3 regions of the Kribbella sp. CWNU-51 genome follow, and region 2 is predicted to be linked to each of the others. Evidence: riboswitches for the same ligand, from Rfam matches in the RefSeq annotation. Region 2 holds a riboswitch; each other region holds the start of a gene.
What was found. Region 2 has a riboswitch for ZMP and ZTP ahead of ACXC9Q_RS03235 (bifunctional 5,10-methylenetetrahydrofolate dehydrogenase/5,10-methenyltetrahydrofolate cyclohydrolase). Riboswitches for the same ligand answer to the same signal wherever they lie in the genome.
Positions count from the first base shown of each region.

Region 1: it holds a riboswitch for ZMP and ZTP, as region 2 does, so the genes downstream of both, ACXC9Q_RS34345 (5-aminoimidazole-4-carboxamide ribonucleotide transformylase) here and ACXC9Q_RS03235 (bifunctional 5,10-methylenetetrahydrofolate dehydrogenase/5,10-methenyltetrahydrofolate cyclohydrolase) in region 2, are expected to answer to the same signal.
Region 3: it holds a riboswitch for ZMP and ZTP, as region 2 does, so the genes downstream of both, ACXC9Q_RS06335 (glycine hydroxymethyltransferase) here and ACXC9Q_RS03235 (bifunctional 5,10-methylenetetrahydrofolate dehydrogenase/5,10-methenyltetrahydrofolate cyclohydrolase) in region 2, are expected to answer to the same signal.

Region 1 is NZ_JBSXMZ010000044.1:11,592-21,267, forward strand. It holds gene ACXC9Q_RS34340 (MMPL family transporter) at 1-2,163, shown strand, start outside; gene ACXC9Q_RS34345 (5-aminoimidazole-4-carboxamide ribonucleotide transformylase) at 2,164-3,072, opposite strand; ZMP/ZTP riboswitch at 3,094-3,174, opposite strand; gene ACXC9Q_RS34350 (nuclear transport factor 2 family protein) at 3,764-4,171, opposite strand; gene ACXC9Q_RS34355 (S8 family peptidase) at 4,304-7,723, shown strand; gene ilvD (dihydroxy-acid dehydratase) at 7,742-9,409, shown strand.
Region 2 is NZ_JBSXMZ010000004.1:250,564-260,239, forward strand. It holds gene ACXC9Q_RS03200 (NUDIX hydrolase) at 1-432, opposite strand, end outside; gene dop (depupylase/deamidase Dop) at 506-2,026, shown strand; gene ACXC9Q_RS03210 (ubiquitin-like protein Pup) at 2,086-2,295, shown strand; gene prcB (proteasome subunit beta) at 2,304-3,146, shown strand; gene prcA (proteasome subunit alpha) at 3,186-4,034, shown strand; gene ACXC9Q_RS03225 (NUDIX hydrolase) at 4,031-4,645, shown strand; gene ACXC9Q_RS03230 (beta-N-acetylglucosaminidase domain-containing protein) at 4,658-6,406, shown strand; ZMP/ZTP riboswitch at 6,407-6,495, shown strand; gene ACXC9Q_RS03235 (bifunctional 5,10-methylenetetrahydrofolate dehydrogenase/5,10-methenyltetrahydrofolate cyclohydrolase) at 6,525-7,370, shown strand; gene ACXC9Q_RS03240 (phytanoyl-CoA dioxygenase family protein) at 7,372-8,247, opposite strand; gene ACXC9Q_RS03245 (helix-turn-helix domain-containing protein) at 8,347-9,285, shown strand; gene aroH (chorismate mutase) at 9,318-9,676, shown strand, end outside.
Region 3 is NZ_JBSXMZ010000004.1:890,597-900,272, forward strand. It holds gene ACXC9Q_RS06325 (YhjD/YihY/BrkB family envelope integrity protein) at 1-143, opposite strand, end outside; gene ACXC9Q_RS06330 (acyl-CoA dehydrogenase family protein) at 273-1,898, shown strand; ZMP/ZTP riboswitch at 1,985-2,064, shown strand; gene ACXC9Q_RS06335 (glycine hydroxymethyltransferase) at 2,093-3,541, shown strand; gene ACXC9Q_RS06340 (MFS transporter) at 3,534-4,454, opposite strand; gene ACXC9Q_RS06345 (MFS transporter) at 4,546-4,776, opposite strand; gene ACXC9Q_RS06350 (GbsR/MarR family transcriptional regulator) at 4,835-5,305, shown strand; gene ACXC9Q_RS06355 (amidase) at 5,312-6,481, opposite strand; gene ACXC9Q_RS06360 (glycoside hydrolase family 9 protein) at 6,544-8,403, opposite strand; gene ACXC9Q_RS06365 (hypothetical protein) at 8,487-8,852, opposite strand; gene ACXC9Q_RS06370 (ArsR/SmtB family transcription factor) at 8,849-9,415, opposite strand.

The sequences.
Region 1 (9,676 bases), on a different contig from region 2:
CTGCGGTCCGCGTTCGGCGGCACGTACGTGAACAACTACACGGTCCCGGGCAGCGAGTCGTCGGCCGGACTGAACATCCTGAACAAGGACTTCGCCACCGCAGGCGGCTACTCCGGTTCGATCGTCTTCCACGCGAAGACCGGCACGGTGTCCGAGCAGGCCGAAGCGGTGAAGACGTCGATGGCCGCCGTCGCCAAGCTGCCTGACGTGGTCTCGGCCGTCGATCCGCTGGCGACGTCACAGACGGCGTACATCTCCAAGGACGGCAGCATCGTCAACGCTCCGGTCTCCTTCTCGGTGGTGCCGGCGTCGCTCGACAGCAGCTACCTCGACAAACTGGATGCCGCCGTCCAGCCGGCCAGGGCCGCCGGGCTTCAGGTCGAGTACGGCGGAGGCGCCGGCCAGATCGGGAAACAGGCGGACGACACCCTGTCAGAGGCCATCGGCCTCGCGCTGGCACTGTTGTTGCTGTTCCTGATGTTCCGGTCCATCGTCGCGGCCGGACTGCCGCTGATCGCCGCGATCTTCAGCGTCGGCGGCGGGCTGGCCATCCTCGGTCTGCTCGCGGCGGTGAAGGAGTTCCCGGTCTCGGCGCCGACGGTCGCCACACTGCTCGGGCTCGGCGTCGCGATCGACTACGGGCTCTTCATGGTGTCGCGCCATCGCGAGCAGCTCGAGGACGGGATAGGAGTCGAGGAATCGGCCGGCCGCACTGAGTCGACATCCGGTGCGGCCATCCTGGTCGCCGGCGGGACGGTCGTCATCGCGATCCTCGGCCTCTACGTCTCCGGCGTACCGTTCGTCGGCGCGCTCGGTCTGTCCTCGGCCATCGTCGTCGCGGTCACCGTACTGGCGGCGCTGACCCTCATCCCCGCGATGCTCGGCCTGGCGAAGTTCCTCGTCCTCAACCGCAAGGACCGGCACCATCTGGTGGAGGAGCGGGAGCTCGAGGCCGGGCTCCCGGACGAGCGAGCCGTGGCGGAGCACCGGGCGGAGGAGCGCGAGCAGCGCGACCTCAAGCACGAGCAGAGCGCGTTCGCCCGCTGGGGACGCAAGGTGAGCGATCGGCCGTGGCCGTACGGCATCGCCGCCACCCTCGTGCTGCTCGTCCTGGCCATCCCACTGTTCTCGATGAATCTGGGCCAGCTCGACGCCGGCACCGATCCGGCGGCGGACTCGAGCCGGAAGGCGTACGACCTGGTCGCCCAAGGGTTCGGCCCGGGGGCCAACGGTCCGCTGACGGTCGTCGTACAGCTCCCGTCCGAGAGCTCGACCGACAAGCAGACCCTGCTGACCGGCCTCACGTCCACGCTGCAGAAGACCGCCGGGGTCGCCGCCGTCCAACCGGCGACCATGAACAGCGCCGGTACGACGGCGATCATCACCGTCATCCCGACCACGTCACCGTCGTCGGCGGAGACCGAGGATCTGGTCAACCGGATCCGCGACGACGTACTCGCGGGGCAGCAGGAGCCGACCTTCGTCGTCGGCACCACCGCCGGGTACGTCGACTTCACCGAGAAGGTGGCCGGGCGGATGCTGTGGCTGATCGGCGCCGTGGTGCTGCTCGCGTTCCTGCTGCTCACCGTGGCCTTCCGCTCGCTGCTGATCGGGGTCAAGGCCGCGATCCTCAACCTGTTGTCGGTCGGCGCCGCGTACGGCGTGATCGTCGCGGTCTTCCAGTGGGGCTGGGGATCCTCCCTGGTCGGGATCGACGAGAAGGTGCCGATCCCGTCGTTCGTGCCGATGCTGATGTTCGCGATCGTGTTCGGTTTGTCGATGGACTACGAGGTGTTCCTGCTGTCCCGGGTGCACGAGGCCTGGATCGCGACGAACGACAGCCATCGCGCCGTGGCGATCGGGATCGGCGCGACAGCGCGGGTGATCACGACCGCGGCGGCGATCATGATCGTGGTCTTCCTGAGCTTCGTCCTCGACGACGACCCGACGGTGAAGATGCTGGCGGTCGGCATGGCCGTCGCCGTCCTGATCGACGCCAGCATCGTCCGGATGGTCCTGGTCCCGTCCGTCATGACGCTGCTGGGCGACCGGGCCTGGTGGCTGCCGGGCTGGCTCGACCGCATCATTCCCGACATCCAGCTGGAAGGCGGTCCGCAGCCGGCCCCGGCCGAGCGCGAGCCACCCAAGGTCGACGTCGCCTGATCAGTGCCGGAACAGCCGGACGCCGGTCGGCGACCAGGTGATGCCGTGCGCTGCGCACGCCTTCGCGACCTCGTCGGACCGGATGGACCCGCCCGGCTCGGCGATATGCGCGACGCCGTACCGGTGCGCTTCCTCGACGTTGTCGACGAAGGGGAGCGCACCGTCGGACACCATCGACACATCCGCGAGCGCGTCAGTCGAACGGCGCGCCCACCACGCGGCAGCCTTCTCGCCGGCGAGCCGACTGCAGTCCACCCGCGATTGCTGCCCGGCGCCCACGCCGATCGTCATACCGTCCTTGACCATCGCGACCGTGTTCGACTGCGTGTAGCGCACCACGATCAGCCCCAGCAGGAGATCCCGGGCCGCCGCATCCGACACCGCGGGATCCAGCAGCTCACGAGTCAGCGGTACGTCGTCCCGCCGCTGAGTCAACCGCAGTCCGTAGAACTCGCGAACCTCTTCCGCCGGCGGCTCGAACGCCGGGTCCGCCTCCAGCACCAGGAAGCTCCCGCGCTTCTTCGCAGCCAACGTCCCGACCACGCCATCGTCGTACCCGGGCGCGATGATCCCGTCCGACACGACACGCTTGAGCACGCCGGCGAGCTCCGCGTCGACTGGATGCGAGACGGCAACGAAGTCGCCGTACGACGACTTGGGATCGGCATCGCGGGCACGCAGGTAGGCGCCGGCCACGCTGCCACCCAGCGCCGCCCCAGCGGGCGACACGTGCTTGTACGACGCAGCCGCCGGTACGCCGAAGGCACCGGACGCCTCGCGGACGAGCTGCCACCCGGTCAGGGCATCCAGGACGTTGATGTACGACGGAAAGCCCGAGACGACTGTGAACGGGGAGCCGTCGAGAGCCGTCATCGTGGCGGGCTGGTGGGGATTCATGCCGTAGCGCATCAGGAGCCTCCGAACGAGAGCCGGAGGCGCCCAGGCGGACGACGCCTTGTCCACAACCCGCTCCCCGGTGGTACTCCACCCTCGCCAGTCGCGGTCTACCAACACCTTAGCCCGGATCCATAGACCGGTCCGGCGCTCGTCCCGCAATCCCGCCCACCGCCTCCGACCTACTCGAGGGGATATCCGGCTGACGCATCGGTGGGTGGTTCGTTCGCGTCCTTCGGGTCCAGGCGGTCGGCCGTGTTGTGTCGGTTGCCGCCGGGGGTGGGAGGATGTCGTCCCGGATTGGGTGGGAGATCCTCCCCAGCCTGGCCTGGCCGGCCCGTGGGTCTCGGCGTGGGCGGACGTGGGGCACTCACTAACCCGGTCCGTCAGCCGCCGAGGGCTCGCGGCCGAGCGGGACATCGCCGGCATCGCGCTGCTTGGTGAGTGGCGCAGGTCCGGTCAGCGCCGCGGCATCACCAGACCCGTCCCCGCCGCGGGGAGGGCTGTGGGCGGACTTCCAGGCCATCACAATCGCCGAGACGCTGGGCCTCTCCGTGGGAGACCTTCGTCGTCGCCTCGTTGTGATGGCCTGGCGATCCGGTCGACGGCACGGGCAACACCCACGGAACCGACCGGAGCGCCGGATATCCCATGACAGGGCTGCCATCGCGGGATGCCGGACCGGTCAGCATCCACGGATCCAGACTTAGGCGCGCCAGACTCCGGTCCAGTCATAGAGCGCAGCGGTGGTCGCGTACTCGCGGAGGTACGCAATGCGGCCTTGGTCGAGTCGCGCGATCGTGCCGCCGTCGAAGGCGCCGGGTTCGCCTTTCCACGTGCACTCGAAGCGCCACTCGACGATCAGCGTGTCGCCGGCCGCTGCCGATGACGTGATCTCCCAGGCGTCGACGGTGCCGCCGGCACCGAACCAGGCGTTCATCCACTGCTCGACCCGCGCCTTGCCCCGATAGACCGGCCCATACGACTCGATCACCACGCAGTCGTCGGTCAACGTGTCCAGAACGGCCGCGATGTCGTGCCGCCGCCACCCGTCGACGTACGCCTCGAGTCGGGTGCGACCGCTGTCGGTCGGCGGGTGACTGATTCCGGTCATGTCGGCCTCCTGTCACGGCAGTCTCGTGACCGCGCCGGGTGGGATCGGATACCAAAGGTCTCGACGCACCGGATCGGTGCCTATGGCAAGACGTCCGCACCTGACCGGTGCCTACAGCAAGGATGGTGCCCGGTGGGGCTTCCACGATCTTTACCGATACCGGCGCTGCTGGCCAGCGGCGCCCTGGCGCTGTCCGGGCTGACTGCTCCAGTCACTGCTACCGCAGCGCCGACAGCCGGCACGCCGGTCGTCCAGCCGGCCCCCGTACTCAGGAGTCCCGCCACAGTCACGTTGCTGACCGGCGAACACGTCACGCTGCGGCCCGGCCCGGACGGGAAGCCGCAGGTCGACGTCCGGTCCCGCGACGGTGCGCCCGCGGTCGGGTACGCCGTACGCAACGACCACGGCCGGATCAGCGTGATCCCGCACGACGTCGCGAGCCTGGTTCCCGGCGTACTCGACCCTGCCCTGTTCGACGTCACCGGCCTCGTCGAGATGGGGTACGACGACGCGCACCGCGCGGACCTGCCCGTGATCGTGCGGGAGAGTTCCGGCGCGCGGACGATGGCAAACGCCGGATTCACCCCGAGCCGCACGCTGGCCAGCATCGGTGCCACTGCGGGCCGGATCGAGAAGTCCCGGGCGACGGCCTTCGGTTCGGCCCTGACGGCCGCCCGGTCCGCCCTGCCGGCCAAGATCTGGCTGGACACTGCACTGCATGGTGACCGTGCGCCTGAGTCGGCGCCCGGGACCGGCGCGCCGACGAGCAAGACGCCGCCGAGTAGCGGTTCCAAGGCCGCAGCGGCACCGCTGGACGGATACCTGGAGCAGGTGCAGGCGCCGACCGCGTGGCGCCGCGGCCTCGACGGTCACGGCGTGAAGGTCGCAATTCTCGACTCCGGCATCGACACCGGCCACCCGGCACTCGAGGGCAAGGTGACGGCCACCGAGGACTTCACCGGCGAAGGCCCGCAGGACGACTTCGGTCGCGGCACCCAGATCGCGTCGCTGGTGGCCGGCAACGGCGCCGGGTCCGACGGCGCCCGGAAGGGCATCGCACCCGGAGCCGAACTGATTTCCGGCAAGATCCTGAACGCGGCCGGCGAGGGCACCGTGTCCGAGCTGATCGCGGCGATGGAGTGGGCCGTCGGGCAGCACGCCGACCTGGTCAACGTCAGCCTCGGTGCACGTGCGCCGTACCAGGGTGACGACCTGCTGGCCGATGCGGTCGACCGGCTGACGGCGCAAAGCGGTGCGCTGTTCGTGGTCGCGGCCGGCGACGACGGGGACCTTCTCTACGCCACGCCGTTCTCGGTCGAGACGCCTGGTACGGCTGCCTCCGCGTTGACAGTGGGTGCGCTCGATCCTGCCGGCAACCGGGCCCGGTTCACGAGCATGGGCCCGACGTACTCCTGGCGGCAGAAGCCGGAGATCGCCGCGCCCGGCACCGGCATCCTCGGCGCCCGGGCCGGTGCCCGCGACGGCGATCTGTACGCCATGGGCCTCGGTACGTCCCGGTCCACGCCGCTGGTGACCGGCTCGGCCGCGCTGCTGCTCCAGCAGCACCCGGAGCTGACCTGGCAGCAACTGAAGGCACGGTTGAGCAGCAGTGCTGCCGACAGCACCGGCATCTTCACGGGGTGGTACGGCAGTGGCAGGGTGAACCTGGACGTCGCGACGTCCCCGACCGGCCTGGTGCCGAACGTCGGCGTGATCGACTACGCGGCGATCCGCCACCCCGACGACTCGCCGCAGAAGCGCACTCTGACGCTGACGAATCCCAGTGCCGAGCCGGTCACGCTCACCTTCGCCGACAAGGAAGTGACCCTCTGGAACAAGGCGGCTCCGGAGTCGGCGGTCGTCGTAACGCCTGCCACCCTGATCGTGCCTGCCGGAGGGACCGCCGACGCCACGGTGACCTTCGACCCGGCCGGCCTGAGCGACATCGTCGGGCCGTGGACCGCGCTCTCGGACAACATCTGGGAGGGTGCGCTCGACGTCGTCGACAGCACCGGGAAACGACAGCTGCGGCTGGCCCTGAACGCCTACGACGAGCCGCCGATGTACGACGCCTCGGTCCGCGTACTCGACCGCAACGGCAAGCCGGTCTCCGGTGGCTACGTCAACGTCTTCAACAGCACCGACGGTCACTACGACCAGATCCTCCTGGACGACCAGGGTCGCGGAACCCGCCGGATCACGCCAGGGGTGCACATGGCGTACGGCTTCGTGCCGACGGGGGACACGATGACGTTCGCCATCGAGTCGAACGTCACCGTGGCCGGCAACACGTCGTTCACACTGGACGCCCGTCAGGCGGTCCAGGTGAAGGCTCCCGTGGTGGAGGGCCAACCGACTGCGGTCGTCGAGGGCACGATCGGCTTCACGCGCGGCAAGGACGCGCAGAGCTGGCAGGCCGACGACCTGCCGGTGACGGCGGAGGATCTCGCTGCCGGCCGGTTGTACGTGACGCCCACGGCCGCTCCCAAGGGCGGCTTCGCCGAGGCGGTGACCCGGTGGCAGCTGAAGTCGACCAGGAAGACCCACCACGACACCCCGGACCTGTACCAGGTCTACCAGAGCGCGAACCGTTTCAGCGCGCCGCTGGTCAAGCCGGTCGACCGGAAGGCCGTGCGCGACATGGCCTCGGTCGAGACCAGTTTCGGCACCGCGTGGGGTGGTGGCGAACGTCGCGTCGTCCGGGGCGTCCAGAGCAGGTACAGCGGGATGTACTGGACGAGCGAACGAACCGTGACGGCCCCCTCGCGCGAGGTCGAGCTGCTGTCCGCCGGTCCGGACATCGCGTGGTGGCAGTGCGAGAAGGCACCCGCCAGCGGCGATGCCGGACTGTGTGACGACCCGGTCCGGACGTACCAGCGCGGTGAGAAGGTCCGCTCAGCTCTCGGTACCGCGGTGCATCCACAGATCCGCAGCCACAGCATGTGGAACAGCACGTTCACCCTGCAGGTCGGCATGGGGGACGCCAACCACGTCGGCATTGTGGACGGTTCCATCGTCGGTGGGCAGCGGCTGGCGCTGTACCGCAACGGCGAGTTGATCGGTGATGTTCCGGATGTTGGCTACGTCTTCGGCGTGCCCGCAGGGCCGGCCCGCTGGCGGGTGGAGCACAGCTGGAGGACCAAGGCGGTCCCGACGTCCGGGGAGGCGAAGACCGCCTGGGAATTCGCCGCCACCGCACCTGCCGGGAGGGACGAGAATCCGGTGGAGCCGCCGATGATCCGTCCGGCCTACGACCCCTACGTAGCTCTCGACGGCAGCACACCGGCCGGGCGGCCGATGCAGTTCGATCTGGACCTCAGCTACCCGGACGGCGCCGGCGTGCCGGTGAAGTCCGCGAAGCTGTGGGTGTCCTCCGACCGCGGCAAGCACTGGACTCAGGCGCCGCTGGCGCGGATCGGGGACGCTTACAAGACCGTTGTCGCGCCGTCGATACTGCTGCCGGGCAAGACGCTGTCGGTCCGGACCTTGGTGACGGACCGGGCCGGCAACTCCGTGGACCAGACTGTGCTGGACCTGGTGCCCGTGCGCTGAGCCCATAGAGTGAGCTGCATGGTCGATGTGAAACCACGCAGCCGCACAGTGACCGACGGCCTGGAAGCAACCGCCTCCCGCGGGATGCTCCGGGCCGTCGGCATGGGTGACGACGATTGGGCCAAGCCGCAGATCGGGGTCGCCTCGAGCTGGAACGAGATCACCCCATGCAACCTCTCCCTCGACCGGCTCGCGCAGGCGGTCAAGGAGGGCGTGCACGCGGCCGGCGGCTATCCGCTCGAGTTCGGCACCATCAGCGTGTCCGACGGCATCTCGATGGGCCACGTCGGCATGCACTACTCACTCGTCAGCCGCGAGATCATCGCCGACTCCGTCGAGACCGTCATGGAGGCCGAGCGGCTGGACGGCTCGGTCCTGCTGGCCGGCTGCGACAAGTCGCTGCCCGGCATGCTGATGGCCGCGGCCCGGCTCGACCTGGCCGCGGTCTTCCTGTACGCCGGTTCGATCATGCCTGGCAGGCTCGGCGACAAGGACGTCACGATCATCGACGCGTTCGAGGCGGTCGGCGCGTGCCTGCGCGGCCTGATCACCCAGGACGAGGTCGACGCGGTCGAGCGGGCGATCTGCCCCGGTGAAGGCGCCTGCGGTGGCATGTACACCGCCAACACGATGGCCGCGTCGGCCGAGGCCCTCGGCATGTCGCTGCCCGGTTCGGCCGCGCCGCCGGCCGTCGATCGCCGCCGGGACGGCTACGCCCGCAAGTCCGGCGAGGCGGTCGTTGGCCTGCTGCAGAAGGGGATCACCGCCCGCCAGATCCTCACCAAGCAAGCCTTCGAGAACGCCATCGCCGTCGTGATGGCGCTCGGCGGCTCGACGAACGCCGTACTCCATCTGCTCGCGATCGCCCGCGAGGCCGACGTCGATCTGACCCTGGCCGACTTCAACCGGATCGGCGACCGCGTCCCGCATCTCGGCGACCTCAAGCCGTTCGGTCGCTACGTGATGACCGACGTCGATCGCGTCGGCGGCATCCCGGTGGTGATGCGCGCGCTGCTCGACGCCGGCCTCCTGCACGGCGACTGCCTCACGGTCACCGGCAAGACCATGGCCGAGAACCTCGCCGACATCGCGCCGCCCGACGTCGACGGCACGATCATCCGCGCGCTCGACAAGCCGATCCACGGCACCGGCGGCATCACGATCCTGCACGGCTCACTCGCGCCCGAGGGTGCGGTGGTGAAGAGCGCCGGCTTCGACTCCGACGTCTTCGAAGGGACGGCGCGAGTCTTCGACGGTGAACGAGCTGCCATGGACGCAGTCGCCGAGCTGAACCCCGGCGACGTCGTCGTGATCCGGTACGAGGGCCCGAAAGGCGGCCCCGGTATGCGCGAGATGCTCGCCGTCACCGGCGCGATCAAGGGCGCCGGCCTCGGCAAGGACGTCCTGCTCCTCACCGACGGCCGCTTCTCCGGCGGTACGACGGGACTCTGCGTCGGGCACGTGGCCCCGGAAGCGGCCGACGGTGGCCCGATCGCGTTCGTCCAGGACGGCGACCGGATCACCCTCGACGTGAAGAACCGCACCCTCGACCTCCACGTCACCCCCGAGAACATCGAACTCCGCAGGCAGGGCTGGACCCCGAAGACCCCGGCCATCACCAAGGGCGTGCTCGGCAAGTACACCCGCCTGGTCGGCTCGGCCTCCCAAGGAGCCGTCTGTATCTAAGACGGTCATCTCAATAAATGAGACACATGAGCGCCGAACTTGACCCGATCGCGGTGTGTCGGCGAGTGTTGCCTACATGCGATCGATTCTCCTCGTACTTGTGCGGCGCGCCGACTGACGCGACCACAGAGTCGAGCGCGCCCCCTTCAGCCCACCCGGCGGAGGGGGTTTTTTGTTGCCGATGCGACTATCTGCGACCCAGATGAGCAGAGACGACAACCAAGAGCGAGGATGGATCGGTCGCGACAAGCCAATCGTGACAGGACT
Region 2 (9,676 bases):
GTCCAGCTTGGCGACGAGGTCGGCCGGGGACATCCACGCGCCCCACTCGACCTCCTCCGGCTGGTGCTTCACGGGGCCGTCCCAGACGCAGCTGTACAGGTACGCGCGGTAGCGGGTGTGCTCGTCGGCATAGTCGCCCTCCGGCAATCGCACCAGCTCGGCACCGGTGATCCCGAGCTCCTCGGCCAGCTCTCGGACCACGGCGTCGTACGGGTCCTCGCCGGCCGCGACGACACCCCCGGCGGCGAAGTCGTACCGGCCCGGGTAGACGTCCTTGGTCGGCGTACGACGGTGCACGTAGATGTCGCCGGCCGGATTCCGGACGAGTACGCCGGTGGCCGCGTGGCGCAGATTGTCCCGGCGCATGACCGAGCGGGGTGCCGATCCGGCGACCCGGTTGTCTTCGTCCAGGATCGCCACCAATTCGTCCACGGACGCAGTTTCACACGTAACCCTGTGGACACAGCAACACCTTTAGGCGGCCGCACCGCGTAGGCTCGTTCGCATGAGTGTTCGGCGGATCATGGGAACCGAGACGGAGTTCGGCATCTCGGTGCCCGGCCAGCCCGGGGCCAACCCGATGCTGACCTCGAGCCAGGTGGTGAACGGTTACGCCCAGACGCAGCCGCTCGCGCGGAAGACCCGGTGGGACTTCGACGAGGAGCACCCGCTGCGGGACGCGCGCGGCTTCGACCTCAGCCGGGAGGTGGCCGATTCCAGCCAGCTCACCGACGAGGAGACCGGCCTGGCGAACGTGATCCTCACCAACGGCGCCCGGCTGTACGTCGACCACGCCCACCCGGAGTACTCCGCCCCCGAGTGCACCAACCCGCGCGACGTCGTGGTCTGGGACAAGGCCGGCGAGCTGGTGATCATGGAAGGCGCCCGGCAGGCCCGCCAGATCCCCGGCGCCCCGCCGCTGAACCTGTACAAGAACAACACCGACAACAAGGGCGCGTCGTACGGCTCGCACGAGAACTACCTGATGCGCCGGTCCACGCCGTTCGCGTCGATCGTGCGGCACCTGACGCCGTTCTTCGTGAGCCGTCAGGTGGTCACCGGCGCCGGCCGTGTCGGCATCGGCCAGGACGGCGCCGCCCACGGCTTCCAGATCAGCCAGCGCGCCGACTACTTCGAGGTCGAGGTCGGGCTGGAGACGACGCTGAAGCGGCCGATCATCAACACCCGCGACGAGCCGCACGCGAATCCGGACCGCTACCGCCGCCTGCATGTGATCATCGGCGACGCGAACCTGTCCGAGATCTCGACGTACCTGAAGGTCGGGACGACGTCGCTGGTGCTGTCGATGATCGAGGACGGCTGGCTGACCGACGACCTCGGCGTGGACCGCCCGGTCAGCGCGCTGCACGAGGTCAGCCACGACCCGACCTGCACGCACCTGCTGACGCTCAAGGACGGCCGCAAGCTGACCGCGGTCCAGTTGCAGACGGAGTACCTCGAGCAGGCCCGCAAGTACGTCGAGGACAAGTACGGCGACGACGCGGACCGGCAGACCAAGGACGTGCTGCACCGCTGGGAGCAGGTGCTCGACCAGCTCGCCACCGACCCGATGAGGCTGGCCGACCAGCTCGACTGGGTGGCGAAGTACAAACTGCTCCAGTCGTACCGCGACCGCGACGGCCTGGACTGGGACGACTCGAAACTCCATCTCGTCGACCTGCAGTACGCCGACCTGCGCCCGGACAAGGGGCTTTACTACAAGTTGGTGAAGGCCGGCCGGATGCAGCGGCTGGTGTCCGACGAGGAGATCCGGATGGCGGTCTCGCACCCGCCGACCGATACCCGGGCGTACTTCCGCGGCCGCTGCATGCAGCAGTACGCGCCGCAGGTGGCGGCCGCCTCCTGGGACTCGGTGATCTTCGATCTGCCGGGCAAGGAGTCGCTGCAGCGGATCCCGACGCTGGACCCGCTGCGGGGCACGAAAGCGCATGTCGGGGCACTTCTTGACCAATGCGACACCGCGAGTGACCTGGTTCGCACCATCACTGGGGGTGCTGCCGGGTAGGGTCGCTGTAGAAGGGTCGGTTGGGCGGCCTTTCCAGCGGTTCTAGGAGGTGTGTGGCCATGGCGAAGGACGGCGGTCAGCAGCACAAGCAGCCGAAGCGTTCGTCGACCGAGGAAGAGGTCGAGCAGGTCGAGGCGTCGGAGGACGTCCAGGAGCGTAAGGAGCGGCTCGACGACGACGTCGACTCGATCCTGGACGAGATCGACGAGGTCCTCGAAGAGAACGCCGAGGAGTTCGTCCGCGGATTCGTGCAAAAGGGTGGGGAGTGAACCGCTCGATGACTTTTGATGCCTCCGGCCGGTTGCCGGAAGCCTTCCTGATCCCAGGTGGCTCGTCGTTCATGGACTTCCTGGCCGGGCACGCGCCCGACCTGTTGCCGGGACGGCGCAGCCTGGGGTCGGCCGACTTCTCCCAGGACGTCCCGCACGGTACGACGATCGTCGCGGCCACCTTCCCCGGTGGCGTGGTGATGGCCGGCGACCGGCGGGCCACGATGGGCAACATCATCGCCCAGCGTGACATCGAGAAGGTGTTCCCCGCCGACGAGTACTCCGCGGTCGCGTTCGCGGGCACCGCCGGCTTCGGGATCGAGATGGTCCGGCTGTTCCAGGTGGAGCTGGAGCACTACGAGAAGCTCGAGGGCGCCACCCTCAGCCTGGACGGCAAGGCCAACCGGCTGAGCGCGCTGATCCGGGGCAACCTCTCGATGGCGCTCCAGGGCCTGACCGTGGTGCCGCTGTTCGCGGGCTACGACCCGGACATCAAGGGCGGCCGGATCTTCTCCTACGACCCGACCGGCGGGCGCTACGAGGAGCACCACTTCCACAGCGTCGGCTCGGGCTCGGTGTTCGCCCGCGGCGCGCTGAAGAAGCTCTACCGCGAGGACAGCTCGGTGACCGACTGCGTCACGGCCGTGATCCAGTCCCTGATCGACGCCGCCGACGACGACTCGGCGACCGGCGGTCCGGACATGCTGCGGCGGATCTTCCCGGTGGTCGGCGTGGTCACCGCGGACGGCTACCGGCGGATGCCGGAGGACGAGGTCGCCGCGATCGTCGACGCGGCCTGGGCCGAGCGCCACAACCGTCCCGACGGCCCGGCCTCGGCGTCCCTGACCTGACCTTGATCCCCATCGACTGATTAGAGGACGACACCTTCGATGAGCGTTCCGTTCTACGTCTCGCCCGAGCAGCTGATGCGGGACCGGGCCGACTTCGCCCGCAAGGGCATCGCCAAGGGCCGCAGCGCGATTGCCCTGCAGTACGCCGACGGCATCCTGTTCGTCGCGGAGAACCGCTCGCCCGCGCTGCACAAGGTGGCCGAGATCTACGACCGGATGGCGTTCGCCGCCGTCGGCCGGTACAACGAGTTCGAGAACCTGCGGATCGCCGGCGTCCGGCTGGCCGACATGCGGGGGTACTCCTACGACCGGCGCGACGTCACCGGCCGCGCGCTGGCCAACGCGTACGCGCAGACCCTCGGCGCGATCTTCTCCTCCGGCGGTGAGAAGCCGCTCGAGGTGGAGATCCTGGTCGCCGAGGTCGGCGTCAGCACGGCCGAGGACCAGATCTACCGGCTCACCTACGACGGCTCGATCGCGGACGTCCGCGGGTACGCCGTGATGGGTGGACCGGCTGAGCAGGTCGCGGACTACGTCGGCGAGCACTTCAAGGAGGGCATCTCGCTGGCCGGCGCGCTCCGGCTGGCCGTGGATGCGCTCAGCCACGACGGCACCGAGGTCCGCCAGCTGACCCCGGACCAGATCGAGGTTGCCGTCCTGGACCGGACCCGGACGCAGGTGCGCAAGTTCAAGCGGATCTCCGAGGAGACGCTGGCGCGCATCCTGTCCGAGTCCAGCCCGGACGAGACTCCGACCGAACCCGTCGAGGCAAAGCCCGCTGAGGACGCCACGCCGGCTTCCTCGGCCGACGACACCCCGGTCGCGCCGGCGGACGACGACGTACCTATCGCGCCGCCTGAGGAGCCGGACGACAACCGGCCGCTGTGAGCGAGTCAGCTGAAGGTTCAGCCGCCGCGGACTCCGCGGCGGCTGAGCTGTCTCGTCCCGGCGACCCGGAGCCGTGGGAGTTGCTCGGCGAGGAGCCGGGGTTCCACCGGTTCCTGACCGTGAACCTTCGGCGCTACCGGCTGCCGGACGGGCGCGTGGTGGAGTGGGACGTGTTCGGCCCGAAGTCCGCGGAGGGCATCACGGCGGGCATCACTGTCCTGCCGCTGACCCCCGAGGGCCGGATCGTGACCGTCCGGATGTTCCGGGCCGGACCGGATCGAATCGTCACGAACCTTCCCGGCGGGCTGGTCGAGCCAGGGGAGGACCCGGCGCTGGCCGGTGCCCGCGAACTCGAGGAGGAGACCGGGTACACCTGCGAGTCGCTCGACCTGGTCGGCTGGCAGTGGTCGTCCGCGTCCTCGATCTATCGCAAGTACGTCGCGATCGCGCGCGGCTGCCGTCCCGACGGGAAGCAGGCGCTGGACGAGACGGAGGACTGTGTCCCGGTCGAGCTGACAGTGGACGCGTTCCGCACCGAGCTCCGGACTCCGGGCGCGATGACGGGAATCGATGCCGCGTACCTCGCTCTCGACCACGCCGGACTTCTCTGAAAGCTTGGGATCGTGACCCCAGAACCGCAGCAGACCACCCGCCGCGACGACGGCTTCGACCTCGGCGACACGATCGGGCTGGTGCACGGTCCGACCACTGACCCGGACGCCGAGCGCGTCGTCCGCGAGACGCTGACGCGCGCCGGCGTACAGACCATCATCGACGGAGAAGCGGCCGTCACGATCCGGTTGGGCGGAGGCGGCCTCGAAGTACGGCCCGCTGAAGGGCTGCCGGCCGAGGGGTACGTCGTTGCCGTCGGGAGCAATCAGGTCGTGCTCGAGGGCGTCGACGGGCGCGGCACCTTCTATGCCGCGCAGACCTTCGCACAGCTTGTCCAGGGCAACCACCTGGACGGCGTCGAGATCCGCGACTGGCCGACGATGCGGTACCGCGGCTCCATCGAAGGCTTCTACGGCACGCCGTGGTCGCACGCCGACCGGCTCGATCACCTTGATTACCTCGGCGCGCACCGGATGAACACGTACCAGTACGCCCCGAAGGACGACCTGTACCACCGCGAGCAGTGGCGTGACCCGTACCCGGCCGACAAGCTGGCCGAGCTCGGCGAGCTGATCGAGCGCTCGCTGCGGAACAAGGTCGACTTTACCTTCGCGCTCTCACCCGGCCTCTCGATCCGCTACACCGACGACGCCGAATTCCAGGCGCTGATCGCCAAGTTCGAGGCGCTCTACGAGCTCGGCGTCCGGGCGTTCAATGTCCCGCTGGACGACATCGAGTACGAGAAGTGGCACAGCGCCGAGGACGAGGAGATGTACGGCGCCGGTGGTGGCGGGGCCGGGCGGGCGCAGAGCGACCTGCTGAACCGGATCCAGCGCGAGTGGGTGGCGACCAAGCCGGATCTCGCCCCGCTGCAGATGGTGCCGACCGAGTACTACGACGTGACCGAGTCGCCGTACAAGCAGGCGCTCCGGGAGCAGCTGGACAGTGCGGTCGTCGTGCACTGGACCGGGATCGGTGTCGTCCCGCACTCGATCACGAGCGCACAAGCGGCCGAGGCGAAGGCGGTGTTCGGGCACGACATCCTGATCTGGGACAACTACCCGGTCAACGACTACGCGCACGGCCGGATCCTGCTCGCGGACTACAGCAACCGCGAGCCAGGCCTGGCCGACCAGGTCGTTGGCGTGATCTCGAACCCGATGAACCAGGCCGGGGCCAGCAAGATTGCGCTCTACTCGTTCGCGGAGTTCGGCTGGAACCCGGCGACGTACGACCAGCAGGCGTCCTGGCGTCGCGCGATCGCCGAGCGGGCCTCCGGCGATCCGGAGACGATCGCGGCGCTCGAGGTCTTCGCCGACCTGACGACGTACGACGGGAAGCTGCACCTGGCGAACGCGCCGGTGCTGGCCGCGAAGATCGCCGAGTTCTGGGCGACCTGGGAGGGCGGCGACCTGGCCGGCGCGATCGCGGAGCTCGAGCCGTACTTCGAGGCGATCGAGAACGCTCCGGCGCAGATCCGCGCCGGTGTGTCCGACCCGTCCTTCGCCGACGAGACCGATGCCTGGCTCGACGCGAGCTTCTACTGGGGTCAGGCGCTCCGCGAGGCCCTCCGCGTCCTCGAAGCAGGAGCCGAGGGCAACAGCTCGGACGTCGCCACCAGCCGGGCCCAGATCAACCACCTGGTCACCCAGGCCGAGGAGATCCGCGACATCCGCCTCCCGCACTCCCAGACCTACCCCCGCATCGGCGACGGCGTCGCCGACACGTTCATCGCCGAGGTGACCGCCCGGGTATCCTGACCGGTGGGCCGCGACTGGCGTTGAGGTGGGGAACCACCGGGGAACGGCCTGCCGGAAATCCGGCTGCGCCGCGCGCCTGGGCATCTGACCTGTTGTCGACGCCCGAAGGAGTGCGCGCATGACCACTGCAGAACTGATGACCGGGACCGACCTCGCCGCGGAGATCGTGGCTCAGGCGGCCGCCAGGGCGAAGGCTCTGGAGGAGAAGACCGGCGTGCAGCCGTGTCTGGCGACGGTGCTGGTGGGCGATGACCCCGCGTCGGCGACGTACGTGCGGATGAAGCAGAACCGGTCGAAGAAGGCCGGCATCGCGTCGCGGAGCGTCGTACTCCCCGCGGAGACGACCACCGGCGAACTGGTCGCCGAGATTCACAAGCTCTCCAGCGACCCGGCGGTGCACGGGATCCTGCTGCAGCATCCGGTGCCGGCGCAGATCGACGAGCGGGCCGCGTTCGAGGCGATCGATCCGGCCAAGGACGTCGACGGCGTGACGATGCGGTCGTTCGCCGCGATGGCGTTCGGGGATCCCGGGTTCCGGTCCGCGACGCCCGGCGGGATCATACGCCTGCTGGAGGCGTACGACGTACCGATCGCCGGGGCGCACGCGGTCGTGATCGGCCGCAGCCCGATTCTCGGCAAGCCGGTCGGGATGTTGCTGCTGGCATCGAACGCGACCGTCACCTACACGCACTCGCGGACCGTCGGCCTGCCGGAGATCGTCCGGACCGCGGACATCGTGGTGGCGGCGGTCGGCAAACCGGACTTCGTCCGCGGCGACTGGCTGAAGCCGGGAGCGGTCGTGGTCGACGCCGGATACAACGAGGGCAACATCGGCGACGTGCACTTCGAGGAGGCGGCCCAGGTCGCCCGCCTGATCACGCCGGTCCCGGGCGGCGTCGGACCGATGACGATCGCCCTCCTGCTGGAGCAGGCCGTCGACGCCGCCGAGGCTCAGGCGGGCTGAGTCAGCGGTCGCACCCGCCGTCCTTGTCCCGGCGGGAGTGCGGGCGAGCGAGATCGTCGATGCCCTTGTAGGCGTACGGATCGGTCCCGGCCACCATCACGATGTCGCGGTAGTCGTGCTTGCCGACGTGGACTCCAGGTGGCACGGACTGCCAGGGGAGCAGCGACTCCGCGCTCATGTAGTGGTTGGCCAGCGCCCGGCGGAGGCCGTGCCGGCCGGTGTTCGGCAGTGATCGGTGCAGCAGATAGCCGTTGAAGATCACCGCCGAACCCGCGGGCACCTCGACCGGGACGGCGTCGTCGTCGGTGTACGGGAAGTCGAACGCCTCCACCGTGCAGTCGAAGCGGAGATCGTCCTGCTCCCGGTCGGGGTAGATGACACCGCGGCGGTGGGAGCCCGGCAGAACCCACAGGCAGCCGTTCTCCACGGTGGCATCGTCGAGCGCGATCCACACCGCGGTCAGCGAGCGGTCCCTGGTCGGGATGAAGAACTCGTCCTGGTGCCATGCCTGGCCCGGCTTCCCCTCGGGCTTGATGAACAGCATCGATTGCATGGCCTTGACGTTCGGCCCGATCACCGCGGTCAGCGCCGCGACCACCCGTGGCGCCCGCAACGCCGCGAGCGCCACGTCGGACACCTTGTGCGGCTGGTGGATGCACAGGTACTTGCGCAGGACGTCCGCGGTCGGCTCGGCGGCCGGACCTCCGTCGATGACGCCGAGGTCACCGCGGCAGAGAGCCTCGGCCGCGGCATGGAGCGCGGTGACCTGGTCAGGCGACACAGCCTGATCGAGGACGACGAAGCCGTCCCGCCGGAAGGACTCGACCAACTCGTCGGTGACCTCGGCGAAGCTCGGTACGGCGGTGACAGGCTGCATCTGATGCTCCATCCGGCCTCGGGGGCGATGACCGGCTTCACGGTCTCAGAGCAGACCAGGCCCGGCCAATGTCGCGCGCGTGCGGATTACTATCTGTTCGTGACATCGCAACCCCCGGTGATCAGCGTGAACTCCGTGGTCCAGGTCGCGGACTATCCGCCCGGGGCGACCTATGGCCCACGCACGCTGCCGAACTACGAACTGCTGTGGATCCTGAGCGGTTCGGCGCGGTGGCGGACCGACGTGTACGACGATGCCGGCGTCCGGCAGGCGACCGTGGAGGAGGACCTTCGCCCGGGCACGGTGGCATTGGCTCGGCGCGGGAACCGGGATGCTTATATCTGGGACTGCGATCGCTCGTCGCGACACGCGTACGTGCACTTCCAGATCGAGGACTTCGGCGGACTCGGCGATCCGTCGAGTTGGCCGTCGGTGCGATCCCGGTCCGATCCGAGCCTGCTGGACGGGCTGTGCACCTACCTGCTGGACCTTGCCGGCGTACCGTCATCGTCGGTCCGGGGACATAGCGACCGGCTTGTGGCGACGATGCTGGAGGTCTTCCTCAGCGCTCCGGCCGGCCAGTCGCGCGAGGAGCTGCCGGATGCTGTCCGGCGCCTGGTCGACCATGTCGCGACCGTGTGGGCGAGGAGCGGCCCGCGAATCATCTCCGTCCCGGAGCTGGCCGCCGCGGCGAATCTGTCGGCTGGACACCTGCACCGGCTCTTCCGGGAGCGGTACGCCTGCGGACCGGCGTACGCCCTGGATCTGATCCGGCTGGCCCGGGCTGCGACCGCGCTCCTGCGCACCAACGCGACGATCGCGGAGATCGCGTCCGACTGTGGCTACAGCAATCCGTACCACTTCTCCCGCCGATTCTCCGCCGCGTACGGCCAACCGCCGGGATCGTTCCGCCGTCGTCGGCAACTGACTGATCCGCTCGCACCGGTCCGGGACGCCGGGCTGCTTCCGGTGGCCCGGAGGCTGCTCGAGGCGGCACTATCCGAGACGGCTGTCCACTCTCTGACCACTCTGCTCTAGGGTTGGAGACAGACGACCAAGGAGGCGAAGACGTGGCGGTACGGGCGATCCGGGGTGCCACTCAGCTCGACGTGGACGAGCGCGAGCATCTGCTCGAGCGGTCCGCGGAGCTGGTGCGGGCGGTCCTGGAGGCGAACGATCTGGAGAACGAGGATCTGATCAGCATCCTGTTCACCGTCACGCCGGATCTGCACTCGGAGTTTCCCGCCGTGGCCGGCCGCCAGATCGGGCTGACCGACGTACCGCTGATGTGCATGCAGGAGATCGCCGTCCCGCACGCCCTGCCGCGCGTGGTCCGGCTGATGGTGCACACCGAGACCCCACGTTCCCGGGAGAAGATCCAGCACGTCTACCTGCACGGCGCGGTAGCTCTCCGTCCAGACCTGACGGG
Region 3 (9,676 bases), 640 kb from region 2:
TTGATGTCGGCGATCGTCTCGACTTCGAAGTACTTGCTCGCGATGTAGCCCAGACTTCCGGCCAGCCCGAAGATCAGCGGCGGCAGCGAGAGGATGGCGAAGAACGCCCCCTCGGCCGCGAGACCGGTGACCCGGTAGCGCATACACACCCCGACGGTCTGGGTCAGTAGCTTCCAGGTCGTCGCGGGGACTTTGCGGACCCATGCCAATGAGAGGGAGCTCCCACCACGGGGTCCTGCCCCTGAACGTGCCATACCGCTTACCGTACTGACATGGCGGACCCATTTGCTGTAACGAACCAGGCTCCCCCACTGCAGGGGGTGAACTTCTTCACCGACGACACCCCGCTCGGTGACGCTCTGCGTCCGTACGCCGATCTCGCCCGCGACCCCGGTCTGCACCGGATCGGCGCGGTCGCGGGCTCCGAGGAGGCGCTCGCGCAGGCCCTCCCGGCCAACCAGCACCCGCCGGTCCTGCGCACCCACGACCGCTACGGGAACCGGATCGACGAGGTCGAGTTCCACCCGTCCTGGCACTGGCTGATGGAGCGTGCGGTCGGGTTCGGGCTGCAGGCCGCGCCGTGGACGAGCGACCGCCCGGCGCCGCATCTGACCCGGGCCGCCGGGTTCTATGTCTGGTCCCAGGTCGAGCCGGGTCACGGCTGCCCGATCTCGATGACGTACGCCGCGGTCCCGGCGCTCAAGGCGGACGAGCGGCTCGCGAAGGAGTGGATCCCGCAACTCGCGGCCACGTCGTACGACGTACGCCGGTTGCCCGCGGCCGAGAAGACCGGCGTACTCGCGGGGATGGGGATGACCGAGAAGCAGGGCGGCTCGGACGTCCGGGCCAATCTGACCACCGCGACGCCGACCGGGCCGGACGGTGAATATCAGCTGAACGGTCACAAGTGGTTCTGCTCGGCGCCGCAGGTCGATGTCTTCCTCGTACTCGCGCAGGCGCCGGACGGACTGAGTTGCTTCGTCGTGCCCCGGGTGCTTGCCGATGGCAACCGGAACGCGTTCGCCCTGCAACGGTTGAAGGACAAGCTCGGGAACCGCTCGAACGCGTCCAGCGAGGTCGAGTTCCACGGCACGATCGGCTATCGCCTCGGCGACGAGGGCGCCGGCGTCCGCACCATCATCGAAATGGTCGCCGCCACCCGCCTCGACTGTGTGCTCGGCTCGGCCGCCCTCCAACGCCGCGCCCTCGTAGAAGACCTCTGGCACACCCGCCACCGCTCGGCTTTTGGTGGGCTCCTCGCCGACAAGCCCGCGATGCAGAACGTCCTGGCCGACCTGGCCCTGGAGAGTGAGGCGGCAACCGCTCTGGGGATGCGGCTTGCGGCTGCGGCCGACGCGTCGGCCGGTGGAGACGAGCAGGCCGCCGCGTTCCGCCGCATCGGGCTGCCGTTGGCGAAGTTTTGGGTGTGCAAGCGAACGCCTTTCATGGTGGCGGAGGCGCTGGAGTGCTTGGGTGGTAACGGGTTCGTCGAGGAGTCCGGCCTTCCCCTCCTGTTCCGCGAGTCGCCGCTGAACTCGATCTGGGAAGGATCGGGGAACGTCAATGCGCTCGACGTCCTCCGTGCGCTCAGAAGGCCGGAGTCGCTGGACGCGTGGCTGCTCGAGGTCGGCGCGGCACGGGGTGCGGACGACCGCCTCGATGCCGCGGTGAACGACGTACTGGAAACGCTTGCCGATGTGTCCGAGGCGGAGGCCGGCGCGCGCCGCCTCGCCGCCCGGATGGCCGTCTGCCTCCAGGCGTCCCTGCTCGTCCGGCACTCGGCACCCGAGGTCGCCGACGCCTTCGTCGCGTCCAGGCTGGCCGGCGACTGGGCCGGCGTCTTGGGCACCCTCCCCCGCACCACCCCCTTCGCCCCGATCCTCGCCCGCGCCCTCTGATCGCGTTGCGTCCGAAGATCCGAGGGTTGTAGGCCACAGTTCTTCGGACACAAGCCGCAGGAGAAGGGTGTGTACGCGATAGGGTGAGCGGGTCGCGACTGGCGCGCTGAGGTGGAGAACCACCGGGGAGCGAAGACCGTCGGCACCGTGCGCCTGGGTGCCTTCGACCCACTGCAACCGCAGGAGAGACAACGATGACTCAACCCTTCGATGCCGCCGCCGCATCGGCCGCGTACCGCAACGCGCTCGAGGTGATCGGCGCGGTGGAACCGACCATCGCCGGCGCGATCAAGGCCGAGCTGGCCGACCAGCGCTCGTCGCTGAAGCTGATCGCGAGCGAGAACTACGCATCCCCCGCCACCTTGCTCACGATGGGCAACTGGCTCTCGGACAAGTACGCCGAGGGCACCATCGGGCACCGCTTCTACGCCGGCTGCCAGAACGTCGACACCGTCGAGCAGGCCGCGGCCGACCACGCCACGGCCCTGTTCGGCGCGCCGCACGCCTACGTCCAGCCACACTCCGGCATCGACGCGAACCTGGTCGCCTTCTGGGCGATCCTGGCCCAGCGGATCGAGTCCCCGGCGCTGGCCGAGGCGGGCGCCAAGCACGTCAACGACCTGTCCGACGAGGACTGGACCAAGCTCCGCAAGGCGCTCGGCGACCAGAAGATGCTCGGCATGTCGCTCGACGCCGGCGGTCACCTGACCCACGGCTTCCGGCCGAACATCTCCGGCAAGATGTTCAACCAGCACTCCTACGGCACCGACGCGGAGACCGGGCTGCTCGACTATGACGAGGTCGCCCGCAAGGCGCGTGAGTTCAGGCCGCTGATCCTGATCGCCGGCTACTCGGCGTACCCGCGGAAGGTGAACTTCGCGAAGATGCGCGAGATCGCCGACGAGGTGGGCGCGACGCTGATGGTCGACATGGCCCACTTCGCCGGCCTGGTCGCGGGCAAGGTGTTCACCGGCGACTTCGACCCGATCCCGCACGCGCACGTCACCACGACCACCACGCACAAGTCGCTGCGCGGCCCGCGCGGCGGCATGGTGCTGTGCCAGCCGGAGTACGCCGACTCCGTCGACCGCGGTTGCCCGATGGTGCTGGGCGGTCCGCTTAGCCAGACGATGGCGGCGAAGGCGGTTGCGCTCGCCGAAGCCCGGCAGCCGTCGTTCCAGGTGTACGCGCAGGCGGTCGCCGACAACGCGGTCACGCTGGCCGAGGGCCTGATGAAGCGTGGCGTGAAGCTTGTGACGGACGGGACCGAGAACCACCTCGTGCTGCTCGACGTCTCGTCGTACGGCATCACCGGCCGGCAGGCCGAGTCCGCGCTGCTCGACGCCGGCATCGTCACCAACCGGAACGCCGTACCGCGCGACCCGAACGGCGCCTGGTACACCTCGGGTGTCCGGATCGGCACGCCGGCGCTGACCACCCGTGGTTTCGGCGGCGACGAGTTCGACCGGGTCGCCGAGCTCATCGTCGACGTCCTCTCGGCCACCACGCCGACCACGACGTCGGCCGGCGCCCCGTCCAAGGCGAAGTACGTGCTCGCCGACGGCGTCGCGGACAAGACCAAGGCCGCCTCGTCCGAACTCCTCGACAAGCACCCCCTGTACCCAGGCCTCGAGCTCAGCTGACTCGCGCAGCGCCCGCTTCCACACTCCTGGGAGCGGGCGCTCGCCGTTGTGGCATCAACACGGCGGCGAGTACGGCGCCTGCGACTGCGATTCCCGCGGACACCCACATGGTGGTGTTGAGACTGGTCATGAAGGCGTCCCGGACATCGTTCAGCAGGTCGGCGGAGCCCGACTTCGCCGCAACGGCGAGCCCGCCACCGAGCCCCTTCTCGACCGCATCCGCGGCTTGGGCGGGTAGTCCGGTCGTGTCGACTCCTGCGCGGTAGACCGAGTTCAGCACCGTGCCCAGGACTGCGACGCCGACCGTGCCGCCGACCTGACGGAACGCCTGCAGCAGCCCGGATCCGGTCCCGGCCCGCTCCGGATCGACCACACCCAACGCCGCGTTCATTGCCTGCGGCAGCGAACACCCAAGACCGAAACCGACCACCACGAACCAGATCGCGGTGTACCCGTACCCGGTGCCGAGCTCCGTGAAGGCCCCGAGCACGAACCCGAGGGCCATCGCGACGAACCCGGTCATCACCACCAGCCGGGTCCCGGCCTTCGCCTCCACCGGCTCGGCCAGCTTCGCGCCGAGCGTCATCCCGCCGATGAACGGCAGCAACTTGAGCCCGGTGTGCAGCGCGTCCGATCCGTTGATGCCCTGGAAGTACTGCGGCATCGTGAACAGCAACCCGAAGATCGCGAACACCGACACCGTGAGCAGCACAGCGCCGCCGGTGAATGTCTTCTCGTGGAACAACCGCAGCTCGATCAACGGCCGCGTGGTCCGCCGCTGCCAGAGCAGGAACCCTGCGATCAGTACGACGGCCAGTCCGAGGAACAGCATGGTGACACCATCGGACCACGACGTCTCGCCGGCCTTGGTCACGCCGTACACCAAGGATGCCAGGCCAGCACTGGAGAGCACGATGCCAAGCCAGTCGATCGCCGCCGAGAGCTTCGGGTCTCTGGGACGAGCAGCGTGACCGCGACGGCCGCGATCAACGCGATCGGGACGTTCAGCGGAACAGCACGGTGATCAGCGACAGCGCCACCGGAACGATCATCGCCGCACCGACACCGAGGAACGCCCGGGCGGCGATCAGGGTCTCGGCCGAGTCGGCCAGGGCGCAGGCGAGCGACGCGGCGCCGAACAGGGTGAGCGCGATCGCGATGATCTTGCGTCGCCCGTACCGGTCGCCGAGGAGACCGGCCGGCAGCAGCAGGGCCGCGAGGACGAGGTCATGGATTCAAATTATCAGAAGTTTGTGATAGTTGCGATACATCAAATTATTGTAAGCTTCAACCATGGCGCAGGAACCGAGCCCGGAAGAGATAAGCCAGTTCGTCGAGCGCTTTGCCGGCGTGCTGGCCAACAGCGGCGTCCCGACGATGTCGGCCCGGGTGATGGGCCGGATGCTGGTCAGCCCGACCGGCACGATGACCGCTGCCGAGCTGGCCGAGTCGCTCAAGATCAGCCAGCCCGCTGTCTCCGGCGCGGTCCGCCAACTGCTCCAGGTGTCATTCATCTCCCGCGAGCGGCTGCCCGGGTCCCGCAAGGACCACTACCGGATCCGCGACGACGTCTTCGCCGCGATCCTCGAACGCCGCAACGACGCCCTCGGCGAATGGGAGTCCAGCAGCCGCGCCGGCGCCGACCTCTTCGGCCCCGACTCCCCCGTCGGCCACCGCCTCACCGAAGCCGCCGACTTCTTCGCCTTCATCAAGACCGACCTCGACCAGATGATCAAGCACTGGCGGTCGGAGCACCCGCGCTGAGGCCTGTCAGCGGATCGGTGGTGGCGGCAGGACAACCTGCATCCGCCGTGCAACCGCGAGCGCGACGTCGTCCGACCCATGCGGCGCGACAACCTGAACACCCACAGGCAATCCGTCCGCCAAACCGGCAGGGACGCTGACCGCGGGATGGCCGGTCACGTTGAAGGCCCAGCACGGGTCGCCGGTGACGATGCTGGACTCGTGCTGGTCGTAGCCGTGGGCAACAGTCAGCGTGGTCGGGGTGATCAGGGCATCCACTTCGGCGAAGAGATCGGCGAGCGCTGTGTTGTTGTGATCGCGGACCTCGCGAGCCCGGTTCGCCGCGGCTGCGTCAGCACCGCGGCCGGCATCCAGACCCGACAGCACCGGCCACGCCTCATCAGTCGGGAGAAGCTCGAGCGGTACGTCGACCACGGTGACGCCGGCATGAGTCAGCCGCTCGCGGATCACGTGGTCGACCGCAGGGTCGGCCAGATGGCGGCCGAGGGTGGGGTGGTATGCAATCCGCCACGAACGATCGTGAACGGTCGGGACCGGCCACGCCGGCAGGGCAGTCGGGTCGAGGCGGTGTGGACCGCTGGCGATGCTCGTCGCCAGGATCATGTCGTCGAGATCGGCACCGATGAAGCCGGCGGTGGTGAGCCCGCCGAGGGCGCGACCAACCGGGCGCGGGATACGGCCGTAGGTGCCTTTGAAGCCGACCACCCCGCAGAACGCGGCCGGGATCCGCAGTGAACCACCGGAGTCTCCACCAGTTGCCAGCGGTACGACGCCGGCCGCGACCGCCGCCGCACCACCAGCGGTCGAGCCACCAGGCGATCGCGACAAGTCCCATGGGTTGCGGGTGTAGTCGCGCCCGTTCCACCCGAAGGTCTGCGAAATCGCGCCGGGCCGGGCGCGAGTCGACGTACCGATCGGGATCGCGCCGGCGGCCACGAGCCGGCTGATGATCGGCGAGTTGTCCGGCGTCCTTGCCTTGATGAAGAACGGGACACCCGCGAGTGGACCGGTGGGCTCAAGTCGTTCGGCTGCTGCCCGGGTGCCGGCGACGTCCAACTCGTCGACGAAATGGAGCAGCGGGTCGAGGCGCAGGGCAGCGTCGAGCGCCTGGTCGACGACCTCGAGTGCAGTCCGCTCGCCGGATCGCACCTGAGCAGCGATGGACGCCGCGGTCACACGCCCCCAGCGACGCGGCGCACGTTCTCCCAGTCGACCTGAAGCACCGGGTGAGTTTAGCGTCAGCGGGTCAGTGCGTAGACGGCGATGGCGGCGAAGTCGTCGGCGGGCTCGGAAGCCTGCCAGGATCGTACGTCGTCGACGTACCGCGAGCCGTGGCCGGTGAACTCGGCGTACCGATCGGAACCGTCCGCCGGGCACGGGTTCATGCCGTCGAGGTAGTCGCCCAGCCCTTCCTCGAACAGGTCCGCCGAGTTCGGTCCGTTCACGACCGCGCCGGTGAGTACGTTCCCGGTGATGTTCGCGATCTGGTGATGCGGGCACCGCTCGGCGTTCCGCCCGACGCCGACCATGAACGACACGCCCCACGCGTTCGCGCCGAAGTTCCAGTCGAGTTGTCGTTGACCGAAGTCGTCGTACCGCCGGTCGCCCGTCACCTTCCGATACAGCCGCGCGGTCGCGGCCAGGCCGAACGCATGCGGTACGGCGTCGAAGTTGTCGTACTGCGCTCCCGCCCGGAACGGATCCGCCGACGCACGGTCCACGCCGATCTGCAACTGCGCCCGCAGGTCACCCACGAGCGTGCTCACCAGCTGGTGGTCGCCGCGAGCCGCCCGGATCAGATCCGCGTGTGCCAACGCACTCACGTCGTACAGGTTGAGCGTGTCCCCGCCCGCCTCTTGCGCGATGTACTGCGAAGCCCAGTAGCCGGCCTCCTTGAGCCAAGCCCCCGCCCGGTGATCGCCGAGCCGCTTCGCCGCGAGCGCGAGTTCCGTGGCGCCCAGCTCGAGATCGTCACGCCAGGCCGTCTCCGGATAGAAGGCGAAAGGCAACGAAGTGACGAGCTGGCCGACGTTCTTGGTCTGCGCCTGCGCGTAGATCTGGGCAGCCGTCTCGAGATGACGCCGGGCAGTCGCGGGATTGGTCTCGACCTGCGCCGCCAACGCGAAGGCGGCCGCTGTCCGACCCGCCAGGTTCGGGCTGATCGGCTGGCCGGGTGCCGCGGCCCGGAACACCGGACGATTGCGTAGGAAGCGCTCCGATGGATCAGTCAGGTGATCGTCGACCTCCGGCAGCCGCCAGACGTCGTGGTCGCCGACGAACGTCTCCTCGACGTTCCCGGAGCCGACACCGACCTGGATGTAGAGCGTCCTCGTCCGCTCGTCCCACATCTTGTCCAGCCAGTCGAGCCCGTGCCGGGCCTCGGCCAGCACCTCGCGATCCGGCCGGCGCGCGTCCCGGGCCGATGCCCACAGCAACGATTCCGAGTACGCCGCGATGTGGGTGAACTTGAGGTAGTCCCCCGCGTCGTACCAACCGCCCTCGACATTCACCGGACCACCGATCCGGTGCAGCTCGCCGACGGTCTGATCGCTGTCCGGATCGACGAACACGGGCGTGTCGTAGACCAGCGCGGCCCGGTCCGTGAGGTGCGCCGGCTGCCGTCCGAGCGGCCCGGGTACGACGTTCGCCCCGTCCCGCTGCTCGGTGAAGAACGTGACCGCCTTGTCCTTGGCACCTGTCAGCAACCGGTCGGCGTTGCCCCGGATCTGGAAGGCGCCCGACGCTACGCCCGGCACCTGGATCCGGTAGCTCCCCGGCACCTTCAGCGCGGACAGATCGAGTTGGTAGACATGCCGGTACGTCGCGTTCCACTCCCCCACGTCAGCGCCGACCCGGCCGCTCAGCACCCGCCGCCCGTATCGGTCGACGACCTGATAGCGAGCGCCCGTCGCGGCGGCCCGAGTCATCACGTACGCCGCCTTGCCGTCGAAGGCGCCGTACCCGAGCTGGTTCACCCGGACCACGCCACCTGGCGCGGTAGTCGCCGTACTCGCACTGCTCGTTGTGCTCATGCTCACCGGACCCACCACCAGACCCGCGGCCACCACCATCGATCCGACCCGACGCAAGGACGTCACGATTGACTCCCTCCACCCAATCGTTAGGAAGGTTTCCTATTGGTGGTCGCAAAGTAGCGCAGGTCTCCGCCGGAGTACAGACTTCAGCCCCGCAAGCGCGAGGCCGACCACACCATCAGTGCCGCGAACGCGGTCCCCAGCAGCGCACAGGCCACGGCCACGTCGGTCAGCGAGATCAGCGCGCCGAACCCGGTCATGGCGATGGGCATCAGGCCCTCGTCGGACAGGCTGACGACGCTCGAGGTCCGACCGAGGAACGCCGGTTCGATGGTCTGCTGGAAGGTACCGGCGGGCGGGGCGACTTGGGCCGCGCTCCACGCGAGGCCGACGTACCAGGCGACGTCGCCGGCCTCCGAGATCGCGCCCGACAGGATCCAGGCGTGCACCCGGCGATCCCGGCCCAGCGGCGGGATGCCGATCGTGTCCGCGACCGCCGCGGCGCCGGTCATGGCCGGGCCGGCACGCCGTGCGCGAACACGTACACCGGCACCGCAGAGGAGTCGTCCGACGGATCTTCGTAGTACTCCTGGATCAGGTCCTGGATCCGCCCCGAGAGCTCGGTCAGCCGCTCCGGTGTCAGCGTCAGCCAGCTGTCGGTCGCGAATGCGGCCCGCACCCACTCCTCGCCGTACTCGTGCCGGGCGTCGAACCACTGCTGGACCTTGTCCGCGTGGTACGTGACATTCCTCTCCTCGGAAACGGTTGCAATCAGCTCACCGGCCGGTTCGCCGCCCGCGTCAGCGACCGACCAGGCCCACGACGACCGGGCGCTGCGCCACCAGCGCTCCCGGCGATCCTTGGCCAGCTCCGGCGCCTCCTCGATCACTCCGGCGACCGCCAGCACCTTCAGGTGATGACTGATGTTGCCGACCAGTTCGCCGGTGCGTTCGGCCAGTTGTGAGGCGGTCGCGGGGCCCTCGACGCCGAGCAGGTCGATCAGCCGCCGGCGCAGCGGATGGTGGATGGCGGCGATCACCGAGGGGTCGGCCGGGCGCCGGTTCGCGGGGCTCATGCGAGCCACGATAGATTCCACAAGAGATCTTGTACAAGAGCTCTTGTGGAATGGATTGGGAGCGCGAAGCAATCTCCACCAGACTTGTAGAGATAGCCATATCGTGAGATCCGGTCTCACGATGCAGGATTGACAGTTGCAATGTCCGGCTCTGGGACTGACGCTTGTGAGCATGCTCGCTGCCCGCTCCACTCACCTCGTAGGTCGGATTCATGTCGACCTCGGGCGGATGCGCAGCGCCATCTGTTGTCCTTCGATGTT